DNA from 2 places in the Priestia sp. USM5 genome. Region 2 is predicted to be linked to the other one. Evidence: riboswitches for the same ligand, from Rfam matches in the RefSeq annotation. Region 2 holds a riboswitch; the other holds the start of a gene.
The links. Region 2 has a riboswitch for S-adenosylmethionine ahead of ACWATA_RS13395 (Na+/H+ antiporter NhaC family protein). Riboswitches for the same ligand answer to the same signal wherever they lie in the genome.

Region 1 (7,678 bases), on a different contig from region 2:
ATAGCGAGTTATTACCTCATGTGAAGAAAGATGAAAAACAGGTTGCTAGTATGCATGAAGCCGAGAAATATTTTAATTATTCTTGGAAAGAGATAGGTGAATTAGAAGAAATAAAAGTACCCAAGATTAATGGTAATGATAATTTTACAGGAGAAATTATTTCATATCAAAAGGCAATTGCTAATTTGGAGTACACAAAGAAAAGGAAAAAAGATAGTAATGGAAAATTTCTACCAAAAGCTGAAAGAGTAAATGATCTAGATGTAGAGTCATTATTTTTTGAAAAAGAAAATAAAGTATATGTACTTATTATTACTTCAAATGATTACAACATTAGTAGATTTAAAAAGCTTATTGGTAAAGAAAATATTTCGCAAAAAAACCCCGAATACTTACTTAATCCTGATATATTTAATTGGTTATTCTATGTTTATACTGAACGAAATGGAACATTAAATGAAATTACCAAATTAGAAAATATTAGTGGTTTTGTAGGGAATATATCTGATGACGCTAATGTTTTTACAGGAGAATCTTACCAGACAACAGAACTAATAGCGACTAAAGCATTTATAAGCAATGGTGGAGAACTTAAAAAGATCACACTAAGAGTTAGAGACACGGATATAGATATTACTTGTATGATTAATGAAAAATCCACCATTGTAATAAACTGTAGTTTATCTTTTAAATTAAGAATAATGGAATGTACTGATAATGTTGTTTTTTTATTATTATATTTATACGGTTACTTAATCCTTAAATTAAAACAATTGTATATGAATGAATCAGATAGCTTTATCAAAGAAGACAATCCCAAATTCTCAAAGAAAATCGGAATTGATGTAATTAAATCAATTGTGGAAAAAAATAATATCTTATTAAAAGATCTTGAGTCATTTTTGCTAGAAGACTCACTTGAACAAGCTTAGTTAATACTTAGGACTTCTGCTAGTACATATTTACTGCGGGAGTCTTTTTTAAAAATTCAACAACCATTACTGATAACAGCCCTTACTGTCCTCGATTGAAGTTGACGACCTTCATTTTAATCTCGACTACTTACACGTATTTATCCAAAACTTCCTTTTTCCACTTTATAATAAATTTACATTTATATTCCTATTATGCTACTAAAAACGTTCGTAAAAGTATGTGATTTTCAGGAGACGTTCGTGATTTAATTCACGACTTAAACGGACGGTAAAAATGATAGATTCCTTATATAAAACAACAGTCCGTAAACGTATACTTTTGCGGACTTTTATTTGAATTTGGTCCAATACTTTACCATATAAAGTCTCTTTCTAATTATTTAATTTTTTAAGCTATTTATAAGAATTTTTCATGCCGAACCTAATATCACTGAACAGAATATTCAATTATTTCAATCCACTTTGTAAGTGATTACATATATAATTAATATTGTAATTTTCATTATTTCGATGAGTAATAAAGATCAACTAATCCCTTGATAGGACACTAGCTTGTTTTTCTAATGAATACTTAGACGTGAAAAGAGCGTATTCCTTCCGATAGGCGCCCTTAGCCTATAACGCCTTCTAACACTACGGCTTGTTTGCTGCCAGTTTGGTTAGCAGTTCTCTTTGATCACCGTTGGCCACACGCCCCTTCAACCGTTCGCTACTCGTCTTCAAGCATACCAATAAGTAAAGTTTAAAAAATATATTGACATTACATGAAATCATTGTAATAATACAAAGTAATTTGATAGGAATACTATTATTAAGAGCAGGTGGAGGAAATTATCCCTATGAAACCCGGCAACCATTCGTACTAAATAGACAGTAGGAAAACGGTGCTAAATCTAACAGTGTTCACGCTGAGAGATGAGAGGAAATCGGATTTTTCGGAAGCCTTCTGTCTCTTTATGAGTTCAGAAGGCTTTTTGTATTCTGCCTCTTGTAGAGTTTCTATCAAGTAAATCCAAGGAGGAATTTTAATGAAAAGAAAACTTTTGTTAAGTACTGCGCTAGTTACGGGATTAACAGTTTCATCTATATTACCAGTTGCATATGCGCACGATGAACTTGGAGACATCAGCATTGAAAAAGGACAGCGTAACCCAGATGAGATCAGCTCTGTTCCTGTCACAGAAGGAAGTAAGAATTTAAAGTATTTGCACGAAGCCGCAGCTGTACCATTGAAAGAAATTAGAGAAGGTGTCAAGAACAGCACAGCTGACGTGTATGCACATAAAGGATTTGCTTACACAGGGACACATACTTCTGGAGGAGGAAACGGTGGAGTTCGAGTGTTTGACTTAAAAGACCCAACCAATCCTAAAGAGGTTGCCGTTTTCGCAGATCAAGATATTCCTGGAACTTGGCAGGAAAAAGTAATCGTTAAAACGGTAAATACAAAATCTTTTAAAGGAGATTTAGCTGTTGTATCTGTTCAGCAACTAGACGTTAAAAATCCGAATTCTAAGGGTGGATTTCTTTTATACGACGTAACCAATCCATATGACCCTAAGAAGTTAGGGTTCTATGAAGTAACAAAGAAAACAAAAGGAACACATGAATTATACTTAACGACGCAAGGAAACCGCATATTGGTTCTTGCTGCGAACCCTTACGCAGACTACTATTCTCATGGAAAAGAGAAGGACTTTCAGCTTGTTGATGTGACAAATCCAGCTGAGCCAAAGAAACTTTATGAGTTTGATCCACGTTCACTGCCAGAAGTAAGTGAAAACTTTGACGGATATAACTGGAACGCGCCAGACGGCAAGAAACGACCTGTATTCAACCATAGTGCATATGCGGATGAAACAGGAAAAACAGCTTTCCTTTCTTTCTGGGATCTTGGAACAATCATTTTAGATATCTCAAATCCCGAAAACGTGAAGTTTGAGGGAAGGACAACTTTCGCATCTAATCAACAAGGTTCAGCACACTCGGTTGCACTTGCAAAAGGCGGCACGGTACTTGTTGAAACAAGAGAAGTATATGCGCCAATAAAACCAGGTTACGAAAAATCTTATGGTTACACAAGAATCTTTGACATTAAAGATAAAACAAATCCAATACTATTGAGTGAATTTAAAACAGATCTTACAGAAAATATTTCAGAAGATCCGAATAAACAAGTTACGTTTGGTAAAACAGTCCACGATCCAAAAGTACAAGGAAATACATTGTATCTTTCTCACTATGCAGGTGGAGTGAGAGCTGTGGATATTTCGAATCCGAGTAAACCTGTTCAGATTGGCAAATATGTTCCTGCAAATGCGAACATTTGGGGAGTTTTCGTAGATCAAAACTACGTTCTTGCATCTGACATGGGCTCAGGCTTAAAAGTTTTACAGAAAAATAATAAGTAAGTAAACTGGTTCTAGTGCAAATACTTGAAGAAAATATAAAAAGCAAAAGATTTCTAGTGATCCCTGGTTTTAAGCAACTAGTCCAACAGCTGATGGATGAATTCCTTTTGATTTTGGGCAGACTTCTCCCTTTGAAGAGTTTGTTGTCTTAGAAAAGTTGTTGTATCAACGATGTATAAAAAGCTGCATAAAAGAGCAAGAGGACTCCCTTGAGAATCCTTGCCCCCCAAGGGTTCTCTTTTTTCGTGTGTACCGGAAAGAGTGATTATGTTAACTAACCTTGTATATTCTATACAACATAAAAGCAGAAAAACCACTGGGCCTAATCAGTAGTTTTTCTATCCTCGTAAGGAATGGAGAGCTATTTTATGATGCCTCACGGCGTCTTGGGTAGTTTGCTAAAAATATTATTAATTATCCGTCATACCATTAAAAAGATAAAAAGAGAAAAAACAATCCGTGGGAGTTGGATTGTTTTTTCTTGAGGAAAGATCAGGCTGATAGTTCCTTATTGAATTTTATGTTTCTCATTTTGTGTTATGACTACCTATAAAATCCCTTATGTTAACTAGCATCCCTATTTGAAATTACTTAAGAGCCAAGTTCTTTACAAATAAAGAACTTGGCTCTGTATTTATCAGAAAATAACATATCTCAATTTATTAAAGAGGTGTTTTGTCCTCTTTCACTTCATTTTTTAATGATTTTTTATCCTCTTTATCATGGTCCTCCATAATTCCTTGGGTTGCATTTTTAAATTCACGAAGTGTTTTACCGGCGGAGCGTCCTAACTCAGGTAGCCTTTTGGGACCAAATATAATTAATGCTGTTATCCCTATTAAAATTGCACTTCCAGGTCCTACCATTATAATCACCTCATTTCCTATCTATAACAGTACTAAAAAACTGATATCTAACCTGATAAAATTCTTATGAACCTATTCTAACAAAGACTGTGCAATGTACTCTCCTTTACGGATTCCGCGAGCACAAGCAAATATTGCACTACCTATATGTTTCGTATACTCATTTAATTTATCCTGCTGAGATAATACCTTAAGCATTGGTATAAATTGTGTGTCAGGATTCTTTTGATAACTAATAAACATAAGTCCTGCATTTATATTTCCTGTTTTAGGATCTACCCCATCTGTATAAGAATACGCTCTTCTATAAATCTCTTGTCTCGTTCCCTTTGCCAAAGCTGTATGAGAAGTAGGAGGCATTTGCATAAGGCTTACTTTATCGTGTTCTTTTACTTTGCCGTAAGGAGCCCCACTATCTTTTTTTCGACCAAACGTGTCTTCTTGATCTTTAAGAGATGATCGATCCCATACTTCTAAAAACATCTGGATTTTTCTAAAAGCCATATAAGTTCCACCCTGCATCCATGTTGGCTCTGAATTATTCGCCCAAATAATTCGATTATGAGATTCAGAATCGTTAGAAGAAACATTCGCCGTACCATCTTTAAATCCAAATAAATTCCGAGGCGTTTTCTCATCCGGAGCACTAATAAAACCAGATTGCATCCATTTTACTTCTGCTACGCCTACTGCTGATTTAATAAGGTTGCGTACAGCGTGAAATGCCACTTGTTGATCATCTGCACAAACTTGTACAGAAATGTCTCCTCCTATAAAAGGCTCTTGCAAATCATCTCTTGGCATTGCTGGAATATCTTTAAGGTGCTTCGGCTTCTTATCAGCTAAACCAAAACGATCCTCTCCATTCTTAGAAAAGAAAGAAGGACCAAAGCCAAATGTTAAGGTTAATTTAGAAGGAGTTAAATCTTTTGCTTCTCCTGTATCTTTTGGTGGAAGCCAATCATTATTATTGTCTTTACTAACTTCTCCCTGAGTCATAGATTGACTCAACACCGTCCATTTTTTGAAAAGATCTATAACTTTATCTTTTTGATCTGTTAGTAAATCAAAAGCAGCTACATAAGCATATGTTTGCTGAGGCGTTACAATTCCTGCTTGATTTTTTCCATTAAAAGAAATAATAGAATCATCTACAGGATTGCTTGAGGCTTTCTCGCTTGAATTTCCTAGCCCATTAGCCATATTAGCTAAAACGCCGATACTACTTGTGCTTACCGCAACACCCACACCCGTTAATACTGACATTTTTAACATATCACGACGCGTGTATTGTTTGGGCTTCTTCGATTCTTTCACGTTCATTCTCCTTTTTTATTGAAATATCTCAGCTGTTTGGGCCATAGATTCCGATAATGTGTTTAACTGTTGACTCAGTTCCCGAATCTGTTCCTTCGTTAATTCTGTGTACGGGAGATACGTTCCATCTTTTTGATATTTCCCTAAGGTAGCTGTTAGTTGATTAAATTCTTTATCTAATTGCTCTGAAAGATCTGGACTTTTTTCATTCAGAATTGGCAGAACAGCATGATAGACAGCTAGAGAACCTTCTACATTTGAAGCTAAATCTACTAGATCAATATGAGAGTATCTTTCCTCTTCTCCAGTCACTTTTGAAATAGCAGCTTCATTTAACAGTTCCATTGAACCAGCGACTACGTGTGTAGGTTCTAATTTAACTTCTTTTACTCTTTGCTGTAGATCCTGTACATCTTTATTTAGTTGAGTTGCATATTGATCCATTCCTTCTAAAGAAGAGTCTTTCCACATTGCTTTTTCAATACGATGGAATCCTCCCCATTCTGAAGTGTCAACATCACCTTCACGAGCATCAATTTTTGGATCTAAGTCACCAAAACTTTCAGCAATTGGTTCAATACGCTCATAATATACACGAGCTTCTGCATAAGAAGCTTTCGCCTTTTCCAGATCTCCTGCCTTCACAGCATCTGTAAAGGTCGTAGTCGTTTTTACTAACTGTTCTGTTTGGTCATTTACATACGTTTTGTAATTATTAACAGCTTTTTTCAATGCTTCTGATGTCTTTGTCGCTGTTTCTTTCGCATTTTTTAGATTTTCCAACGAACGATCTAGCTGAACACTTAGTTCTTGCACCTTTTTCTGATCGATTGAGCTTTTTTCTATTTCAGTAGACAGTGGAAGGATATATTTTTCTGTATCTGTGTATAAAAGTGGGTATTTCTCACGAATGTCATTTTCATAAGATAACCACTGATTATAGAGCTCTTTCCCATATTTCTTAATTTGTTTTTGATCCTCTTTTTCTAAACCACTCTGCAGTTTATTAAGCGTAGTTTGCATCTTCTTTACGTTACTTTTTAAAGTATCTTGTTTACTTTCCTTCCCTTGACTAGCTGCTTGTTTCGTATCATCCTTAGCACTAGAAGTTGTCGAATTACTGCATGCACCTAAAGCTGGTACAGTTAGTAAAGATAAGGTAAGTGCAGTGTAAGTAATTTTTTTAGATAAGAACATGTTAAATAACCCCCTGGTTTTTTTGATCTGTATTGTTTGTATTGTTTTGTTTCTTTTTCTGAACTATCAGTATTAATAAAGCAAATCCAATTATAAGAAGTTGTGGCAATGTACTATACCAAGAAGGATATATACTTAACACATCAATGGTTGGAATGACGTTTGTACTTAATGAAGGAACTATTCCTGATAACTGCAAACTATGTACACCTGACCCCATAAATTTGAGACACATATAAAACACGATAATACTAGAAATAAAGAAAAATGGTTTTAATGGCAATTTGATCCCAATCTTCAACATGAAAATTCCAATAGCAATTAGAACTCCAAAACCAATTGCTATTCCCAAAATTAATTGTGAGGAAGACATTTGATTAGCCATACCAATTAAAAAGAGAACTGTTTCAATCCCTTCTCTTAAAATTGCTAAAAATGCTAGTATTGCGAATGAAAACATCTTTCCATTACTGAGAGCCTGGGCTGTTTTTCCGTTGATAAATTTGTTCCACTTTTCAACATTTGAGTTGCTGTGTAGCCAATAGCTAACATATAAAAGCATGAGGCTGGCAACTACTCCTGAAAAACCATTGATTAGGAAGTTGTTTTGTCCGAAAGTTGCAGAGTTTAAAACATAAGTAACTAGAAAGCCAATTATCAGACTGCAAAGAATGCCTAGTGAAGCTCCTCCCCAAACCCAACGGTTTCCTTTAGCTGAAGGCCCTTTTTTAGTAATTGCAAGGAGAGCTCCAATAACTAATAAAGCTTCGACTCCCTCTCTAATTGGAATAAGAGCCGCATCCCACATGCTGTATGAGGTGTTAACTAATGGTTTTAAATCAATAATCATTTTATCTATAATTTCAATACTTTTGTTAACCTCTTTAGGATTACTTAAAGATGAATCCAACTCTACTAATCTTCTTTCTGAATTATTGTAGACAGTCTGAGA
Region 2 (7,678 bases):
CTTGAATAAAATTTCGTGCAGCTTCTTGCTGTTCTTTTGTTAATTCTTTTGTTAGCGCAAACTCTTCATTTTTTAACATCTCAGTCACCTCCCTTATGTATGTAATACGACAAGAGATACAAATAACCTCTTTTTTCAGCTTATTAGCAACCAATTTATTTTTCACATTAAAAATTGAAAAGCTATCTCGACTAAGATGTCAAAATAACTCTTCAATTACTGTAGAATAATTACGTAAAATACTCGATTTTCGCATTTGGAAAATACTGATCAATGTAATATTCCAACGTCTCTCTTAATTCTTGTTCTTCATCTTTTGCGTATACATACTTTCCAATCCCGTAACGCCCCCATTTGTAGCGGCGCTCTTCTTCATTCATCTCAAGCTTTGTTTTCGGATAGTTTTTCTCAATCACCCGTTTGGCCGGCTTGGTAAAGCGATGCTGAATCATTTCAAATGTAATATCATCTCTTGACTCTTCAGGTATAGAAGCATCAAGCTTTTCAAACAGCTGACGGTATCCCTCTTGCCAACCTTCATGGATGTAAATAGGCGCCACAATAAAGCCAAGTGGATATCCGGCTTTTGCAACTTTATTAGCAGCTTCAATCCGGTAATCAAGAGGAGATGTACCAGGTTCAAAGTTTTTTATAACATAATCTGCGTTTATGCTAAAGCGAAAGCGCGTGCGACCATTATGTTTAGCATCCAATAAATGATCCACGTGATGAAACTTAGTCACAAAGCGCAGTTGACCTAGTTCACTTTCCCCAAAATATTCAATTGCGCGCTTTAATGAATGTGTTAAATGATCAATTCCTACGATATCAGATGTACAAGCCGCTTCAAATCGCGTTATTTGAGGGGCTCTTTCCTGCATATATTGCTCTGCTTGACCTAATATTTCTTCCACATTCACGTACGTGCGAATATATGGTTTGCTTCCCATTGTTGTCTGCAAATAACAATAGTGACAGTGCCCCATACACCCTGTTGCAAAAGGTATTGCATATTCAGCTGACGGTTTAGATGTATCAAATTTCAAGGTTTTACGCACACCAACTACTAAAGTAGACTTGGCATTGCGGTATTTTTGCAAATCATTTTTTCCCGGTATATTACGCACTTGATTATGAGAAGTTGTTTGACGAATCTCAATTCCCATCTTCTCAAATTTTTCTTTTAATTGAACACCAAGCGGGTACTCCATTGCTCCTGGCTCAATGTATACTAATTGAGGTACAAAAGGTTTTATCATCATGTACACTTCCTTTTTTCTAATACTAATAGCGTTTGAAAAATAAAAAGACTCTATCCGTGGTAATTATTTTTTAGATCAAAAAAGACTCTCTATTTAAGAGAGCCTTGCGTCAATTATATTGTTCATAATCAAATATCTTGTTATACATGTTCTCTGCTTCTTCATACGTTGAATACACAGCATCATCTTCAGCTAACAAATGATAAGACTCATGCAGAAACAGCGCTTTTTCACCTTTATTTTCAGGATGTTCAACAATTTCAGCTTGATTAATATTGGCAACGTTTGCCGTATGAGGATTTCGGTAAATAACAAATACTTGATCTCCTACTTGATATTCTTTTTTCTCCACGATCATCATCCTTTTCTTTTTTCTTTACTCGTATGATGTCCGCTTTTACTCATTTTATCCGATAAAAACACGCGGTGAGATCATCAAGAATTTATACGCTTTTACGCTCAATAAACCGAAAAGGAAGCTCAATTTTTTGAGGATCCTTGCTCCTGACTAGTTTAAAAAGCGTTTCGCCCATTTCTTTGAGAGGAAGTTCGATCGTTGTGATTTGTAAATAAGAAGAAAGCGGATGATTATCAAAACCAATAATAGCTAAATCGCCTGGAACTGATATACCCGCTTGTTCGCACTGAGCTTTTATACCAATAGCGACTTGATCGTTTGTTACTAAAAGCGCCTGAGGCCGATTTTTCATCTGCACCAATTTTTTCACCACTTTTTCACCATCTGTCACGTTCAAACAGCCTTGAAACACCCATTCCGGATGATAAGGCTCATTTATTCTTTCTACATATTCTTTGTATGCTTGCTGCCTCTGTTGACTATTTGTACCCGTCATTCTTCCAATACAGTAGCCAATATCCGTATATCCTTTTTCTTTTAAATACATGAGCGCTTTCTTAAAAGCTGCATAATGATCAACGTATACGGAGCGAATAGAACGATTTTTTACGTTTTCGCACACGGCTATCGGCCCGTACTGCTGATAATATTCAATCGTGCTCCAGCTGCCTGCTCTAGAACAAATAATCACTCCATCAACCTGCTTTGTTTTTAGCATATGAAGCGCTTCTTCTTCTTTTTTTACATCATAGTTCGTCTGACAAATAACAAGCTGATACTGCTTTTCTAACGCTTGAGAGGCCACTCCTTCTAAAAGCAGACTGAAATAAGGATGATTAATAAAAGGCAAGACGACAGCAATCATATTTGTTTTCCCTTTTGATAAGTGAACGGCATTAATGTTTTGTTCGTAATTAAGTTCTTGAATTACTTCTTCTACCAGACGGCGCTTTTCTTCTTTTACATACGGATGATGATTTAAAACCCGTGACACGGTCGAAACAGATACACCAGCTTTTTTTGCGATATCTCGGATATTTGTCATGTTTTCACCTTTTTCTCTTGCGCTGAAACGCGTTTCATACTTTATTCTCATTATAAAGTGAAACAGCAATAAGCTAAACCCGTTACAATCATGTTTTTATTCACTTATATAAGGAGGTCATATCATGGGTATTTTATTATTCATTTTATTATGCGGAATTGAAATCGGAGGAGCGGCTTATGCACTTAAACAAAATGAGACACTTTGGAAGGAGCTAGATGAAAAAAAGCCGACTGATTTTTTCAAACAGTAAAAAACCCTTAAAAAGAATGTTCTTTTTAAGGGTTTGATATTACGCAGCTTCTTTAGATGATTTTGATTTTTTATTTAAACGAGGAAAGCCAATTACAATCGCAATGATACCGCAAACCGCTGTTAACATTGGATAGAATGTAAATGGAATAATCTCAACCGGTGAAACTTTAGCAAATCCTGCTGCGAGAAGCATTTGTGCACCGTAAGGGATAAGCCCTTGAACGCTGCATGAAAACAAGTCGAGCAGACTGGCTGATTTACGATTATCAATTGAATACTTATCAGAGATTTCTTTCGCTAACGGACCTGCTGTAATAATTGAAATCGTGTTATTAGCCGTGGCTAAATTGGTTAAACTTACTAATCCAGCGATGCTGAATTCTCCGCCTTTTTTTGTTTGAATGCGTCGTGTTAATAGGTTCAATAAGAACTGAATACCACCGTTATAGCGAATGAGTTCAACCATTCCGCCAATTAAAAGAGATAAAATAATTAATTCCGACATTCCGCCAATACCTTCTGTCACAGTTTTAGCAAGAGAAGAAAGCGTGTAGCTTCCGTCAGCTAATCCAATTACGCCGGCTAATACAATTCCTCCGGTTAAAATGCTTAATACGTTTGCACCAAATATGGCAGCAACGAGTACGCCGACATAAGGCAAGATTTTAAACCAGCTAAAATCTTTAATTTCTACTGATGACGTATTGCCTAGCGTCATTACAAGTAATAAAATCACTGTAACAATCGCTGCAGGAAGGACAATAAAAAAGTTTACTTTTAATTTATCTGACATATTTGTTTTTTGCGTACGAACTGCCGCAATGGTCGTATCAGAGATTACGGATAAATTATCTCCAAACATTGCACCACCAACAACAGCAGCAATTGCCAATGTAATGGATACATGCGCCTGCTCACTGATTCCTACAGCGATAGGCCCTAACGCAGCGATCGTTCCCATTGACGTTCCCATCGAAATTGAAATGAATGCGCCAATAACGAAGATTCCGACTACCACTAAGCTTTGCGGAAGCACAGACAGAGCTAAGTTTACCGTTGAATCAACAGCTCCCATGCCTTTAGCGACTTGAGAAAAAGCACCTGCCAAAATAAAAATAAGTACCATAATAATGATATCAGGATGCCCTGCTCCTTTAGCAAAACGTTCCACTTTTACATTAAGTGAATCTTTGCGGTTCATAGCCAGCGCCACGATGGCTGCAATGATAATAGCTACTAATACAGGCAGCTTATAAAAATCTCCCGTTATAATTCCTGATCCGACAAACAGGACTAAAAAGATGCCCAGCGGTAACAGCGCCCAGCCGTTTCCTTTTTGTTGTTCCATTCTTAACACCTCTTGTTTACGTAATAAAAAAAGACCTCTTCTTATTGATAAGAAGAGGTCTCTTATTTGTATCATAAGATTACCCTTCTCATCTTCCAAACGAAACATCGTCTGCTGGATTTGGCACCGCACTGCGTACAGCCAGTTGCCGAGACATCCTAGGGCCAGTCCCTCCGTCTCTCTTGATAAGAAGTTTATAGTTGTTTTAAAAATAGTCTTTCACTACTGTAATCTCTTTTTATTTAATTGTCAAATGCTATTTTAGAAAAATATATAGTGTGAAAATTCTCACATCAATTAGCTACGTCACGTTTTAAAAACGCCACCCACGCTACGCCCATAAAGAAGACAAAGTGTGCAACTAAGATGAAGATTGAAAATGGAATTGTCATTCCGTCAAACATCGTCTTCATTCCGTCCATATACTGCACAAAGTTTGTGTTGGCGAACAGTAAAAATTTCCCCCACCATAAACCTAGCTCTGATACTAGTCCTGTTACAGCTTTTGCGCCGATACTTATGACAATAGCTAGACTTGAAGCAAGCGCGCTGTTTCTAAATAAAGACGACAGCATAAAAGCAAACGTCATCATCATAAACGTTTCCATATACGCGCTGTCATACGTAAGCGTAATGTTTTTAAGCAGCTGCGCATCTCCTTCTAGACTGGCAAATCCAAAGAACAATGCTCCCCATACAAACGAAAAAAGCAAATAGCTCAGCAAGTAATACAAGCTAATTAAAACGAGCGTTATGTACTTGGACGTTAAAATCGTTGAACGTCTAGCAGGGCGAATTAAAAGAAGCTTAATGGTACCCGCTTCAAACTCTTTTGCAACCATTGATCCTCCAACAGCAAGCGCGAAAAATTGAACGAGGATCAGCATGCCTGCACTAAATGACAGGAAATTCAATATGTTGTCTTCCGTTCCTGCGCTGTTTGCTACTTTCTTCATTAAAAGAGCCATACAAAGAGTTAAGATGCCGATTGTAATAAACGTGACTTTTGTACTTCTTTTGTAAAACCATTTCATGTGTTCATTTTGAATTAACTTAAGCATGGTGCTCTCCCTCCGTAACGGACATAAACGAATCTTCAAGCGTCTCATAAACAGGAGTGATTCGGTAGACTAAAATATCGCTGTCCACTAATTTTCTATTCACAGCTGGAATTTGTTCTTTCATAATCACTACATCAATACTATCGGATTTTATTGTTACTTGGAATTCTTGAGATAAAAGATCCGCTGCTTGTTGCACGTCAGATACTTCAAATTCTACATACATCCCTTGATCTTGACGATTTGGAGATAGATCTTGAACAGCTTTTAACTCGCCGTTTTGAATAATACCAACGCGGTCACATAATGCTTCCACTTCTTTTAATAAGTGGCTCGCGATTAAAATTGAAATACCTTCTTCCCTGCAGAGGGTTTGTAAATATGTACGAAATTCTCTCATTCCCGCTGGGTCTAGACCATTTGTTGGTTCGTCTAGTAAAAGCAATGCAGGCTTATGTAAAATAGCTTGAGCTACTCCTAAACGCTGTCTCATCCCAAGGGAATACGTCTTCACTTTTGCATGAATGCTGTTTTCAAGCTTTACTAGCGCAATCACTTCATCCAAGCGTTCTGCCGTGATCCCTTCATGCATATTCGCAAAGTGTTTTAAATTTTGATAGCCCGTCAGATAATCATAAAACTCAGGGTTTTCAATAATCGCTCCAATTGATTTCATAGCTGAAGTAAACTGTTCTTTTAAAGGAAACCCATTGACGGTAATTGTTCCCTTTGTTTCTTTAATGAGTCCTACTACGGTACGAATTAGCGTTGTTTTTCCAGAGCCGTTCGGACCAAGCAATCCGAAAATCTCACCGCGCTCAACCGATAAGGATACATCATGCAAAATGGTTTTCTTCCCAATTACTTTACTAACATGATCTACTTGTAGCACTGTTTCTGTCATCAGGTACATCCTTTCTTTAATTAGCAATACGCTTTCTATTGTTTCTCTTTTTTAACTATTTGTCTACTATAACCTTATTTTTGGAAAAGTAGCCCATTCAAATCATTCGTATTATCCGCTTACATTTGATAAAATAAAACAAACTTTAGTTAGAGGAGGACTTCTACATAATGAACTTAACCGTATACCTTGCCGGGCAAATTCATGATAACTGGCGAGACGAAATTAAAAACCAAGCGGAACAATTAAACCTTCCCCTTACCTTTGTCGGTCCCATGACAGACCATGACCGCTCCGACAACATTGGAGAAGAAATTTTAGGAAAACAGCCTAACGCTGTCTTAAAAGATGAAGCTGCTTCTCAAATTAATAATTTACGCACGCAGGTGCTCCTTAAAAAATCTGATGTGGTCATTGCTTTATTTGGTGAAAAATACAAGCAGTGGAACAGCTCAATGGATGCAGCGACAGCCATCGCATTAGATAAACCGCTAATTTTGGTTCGCCCTGAAAAACTGCACCACCCGCTTAAAGAACTGTCAAACAAAGCCCAAGTTGTAGTCGAAACGCCAGAACAGGCTCTTCAAGCACTAGCTTATATTTTTGAATAATAAATTTAGAAAGCTCTCAGGTTATTCCTCAGAGCTTTCTTTCGTTTTGAACATAAAAGTGAAGCGTGAAGAGTCGTTTTTTAAACCGTCTATGTTTTTCATAGATTGTATCCGTATAGCTCGATAAAATGAAAAACAATGTATATTCAACAATTTCTGTTTCCCTGAATATATTAGTTTGTCACTCAGTGTTTTGGTGAATGCTAGAATAATCAAGCGTTACCGCTCAAAAAATCCCTTAAATGGTTGACGAGTGCTTAAAGTGTCGGTTACACTTTATGTTTGAAATATTGTATTCATATCGCTCTTATCTCAAAAGAATGGTATAATTTTATAGATATTGAATTTGGAGGACTGCTCATACATGATTACAGTTAGTAATGTAAGTTTACGATTTGGCGACCGAAAGTTATTTGAAGATGTGAATATTAAATTCACGCCTGGTAACTGCTATGGATTAATCGGCGCAAACGGTGCTGGAAAATCAACGTTTTTAAAAATTTTATCTGGTGAAATTGAATCTCAGACTGGTGATGTACATATGGGCCCTGGCGAACGCCTTGCTGTCTTAAAACAGAACCACTTCGAATATGAAGATCAAGAAGTTATGAAAACCGTTATTATGGGGCACGCTCGCCTTTATGAAGTAATGCAAGAAAAAGATGCTATTTATATGAAAGCAGACTTCACAGATGAAGACGGAATGAAAGCAGCTGAGCTTGAAGGTGAATTTGCTGAATTAAACGGTTGGGAAGCAGAATCAGAAGCGGCTATTCTTTTAAAAGGATTAGGTATTTCTGAAGATCTTCACGCCAAAAAAATGGCTGAACTAAC

Region 1: another riboswitch for S-adenosylmethionine. It lies ahead of ACWATA_RS26310 (LVIVD repeat-containing protein); the one in region 2 lies ahead of ACWATA_RS13395 (Na+/H+ antiporter NhaC family protein).

Annotation. Positions count from the first base shown of each region.
Region 1 covers NZ_JBSGKN010000004.1:19,430-27,107, forward strand. Annotated here, with positions in the region: gene ACWATA_RS26305 (hypothetical protein) at 1-932, shown strand, start outside; SAM riboswitch class I at 1,741-1,857, shown strand; gene ACWATA_RS26310 (LVIVD repeat-containing protein) at 1,964-3,346, shown strand; gene ACWATA_RS26315 (twin-arginine translocase TatA/TatE family subunit) at 4,009-4,212, opposite strand; gene efeB (iron uptake transporter deferrochelatase/peroxidase subunit) at 4,285-5,487, opposite strand; gene efeO (iron uptake system protein EfeO) at 5,545-6,726, opposite strand; gene ACWATA_RS26330 (FTR1 family protein) at 6,728-7,678, opposite strand, start outside.
Region 2 covers NZ_JBSGKN010000001.1:2,471,992-2,479,669, forward strand. Annotated here, with positions in the region: gene ACWATA_RS13370 (hypothetical protein) at 1-79, opposite strand, end outside; gene splB (spore photoproduct lyase) at 231-1,259, opposite strand; gene ACWATA_RS13380 (transcriptional regulator SplA domain-containing protein) at 1,372-1,620, opposite strand; gene ACWATA_RS13385 (LacI family DNA-binding transcriptional regulator) at 1,706-2,665, opposite strand; gene ACWATA_RS13390 (hypothetical protein) at 2,790-2,918, shown strand; gene ACWATA_RS13395 (Na+/H+ antiporter NhaC family protein) at 2,958-4,268, opposite strand; SAM riboswitch class I at 4,354-4,460, opposite strand; gene ACWATA_RS13400 (ABC transporter permease) at 4,562-5,329, opposite strand; gene ACWATA_RS13405 (ABC transporter ATP-binding protein) at 5,322-6,233, opposite strand; gene ACWATA_RS13410 (YtoQ family protein) at 6,404-6,844, shown strand; gene ACWATA_RS13415 (ABC-F family ATP-binding cassette domain-containing protein) at 7,209-7,678, shown strand, end outside.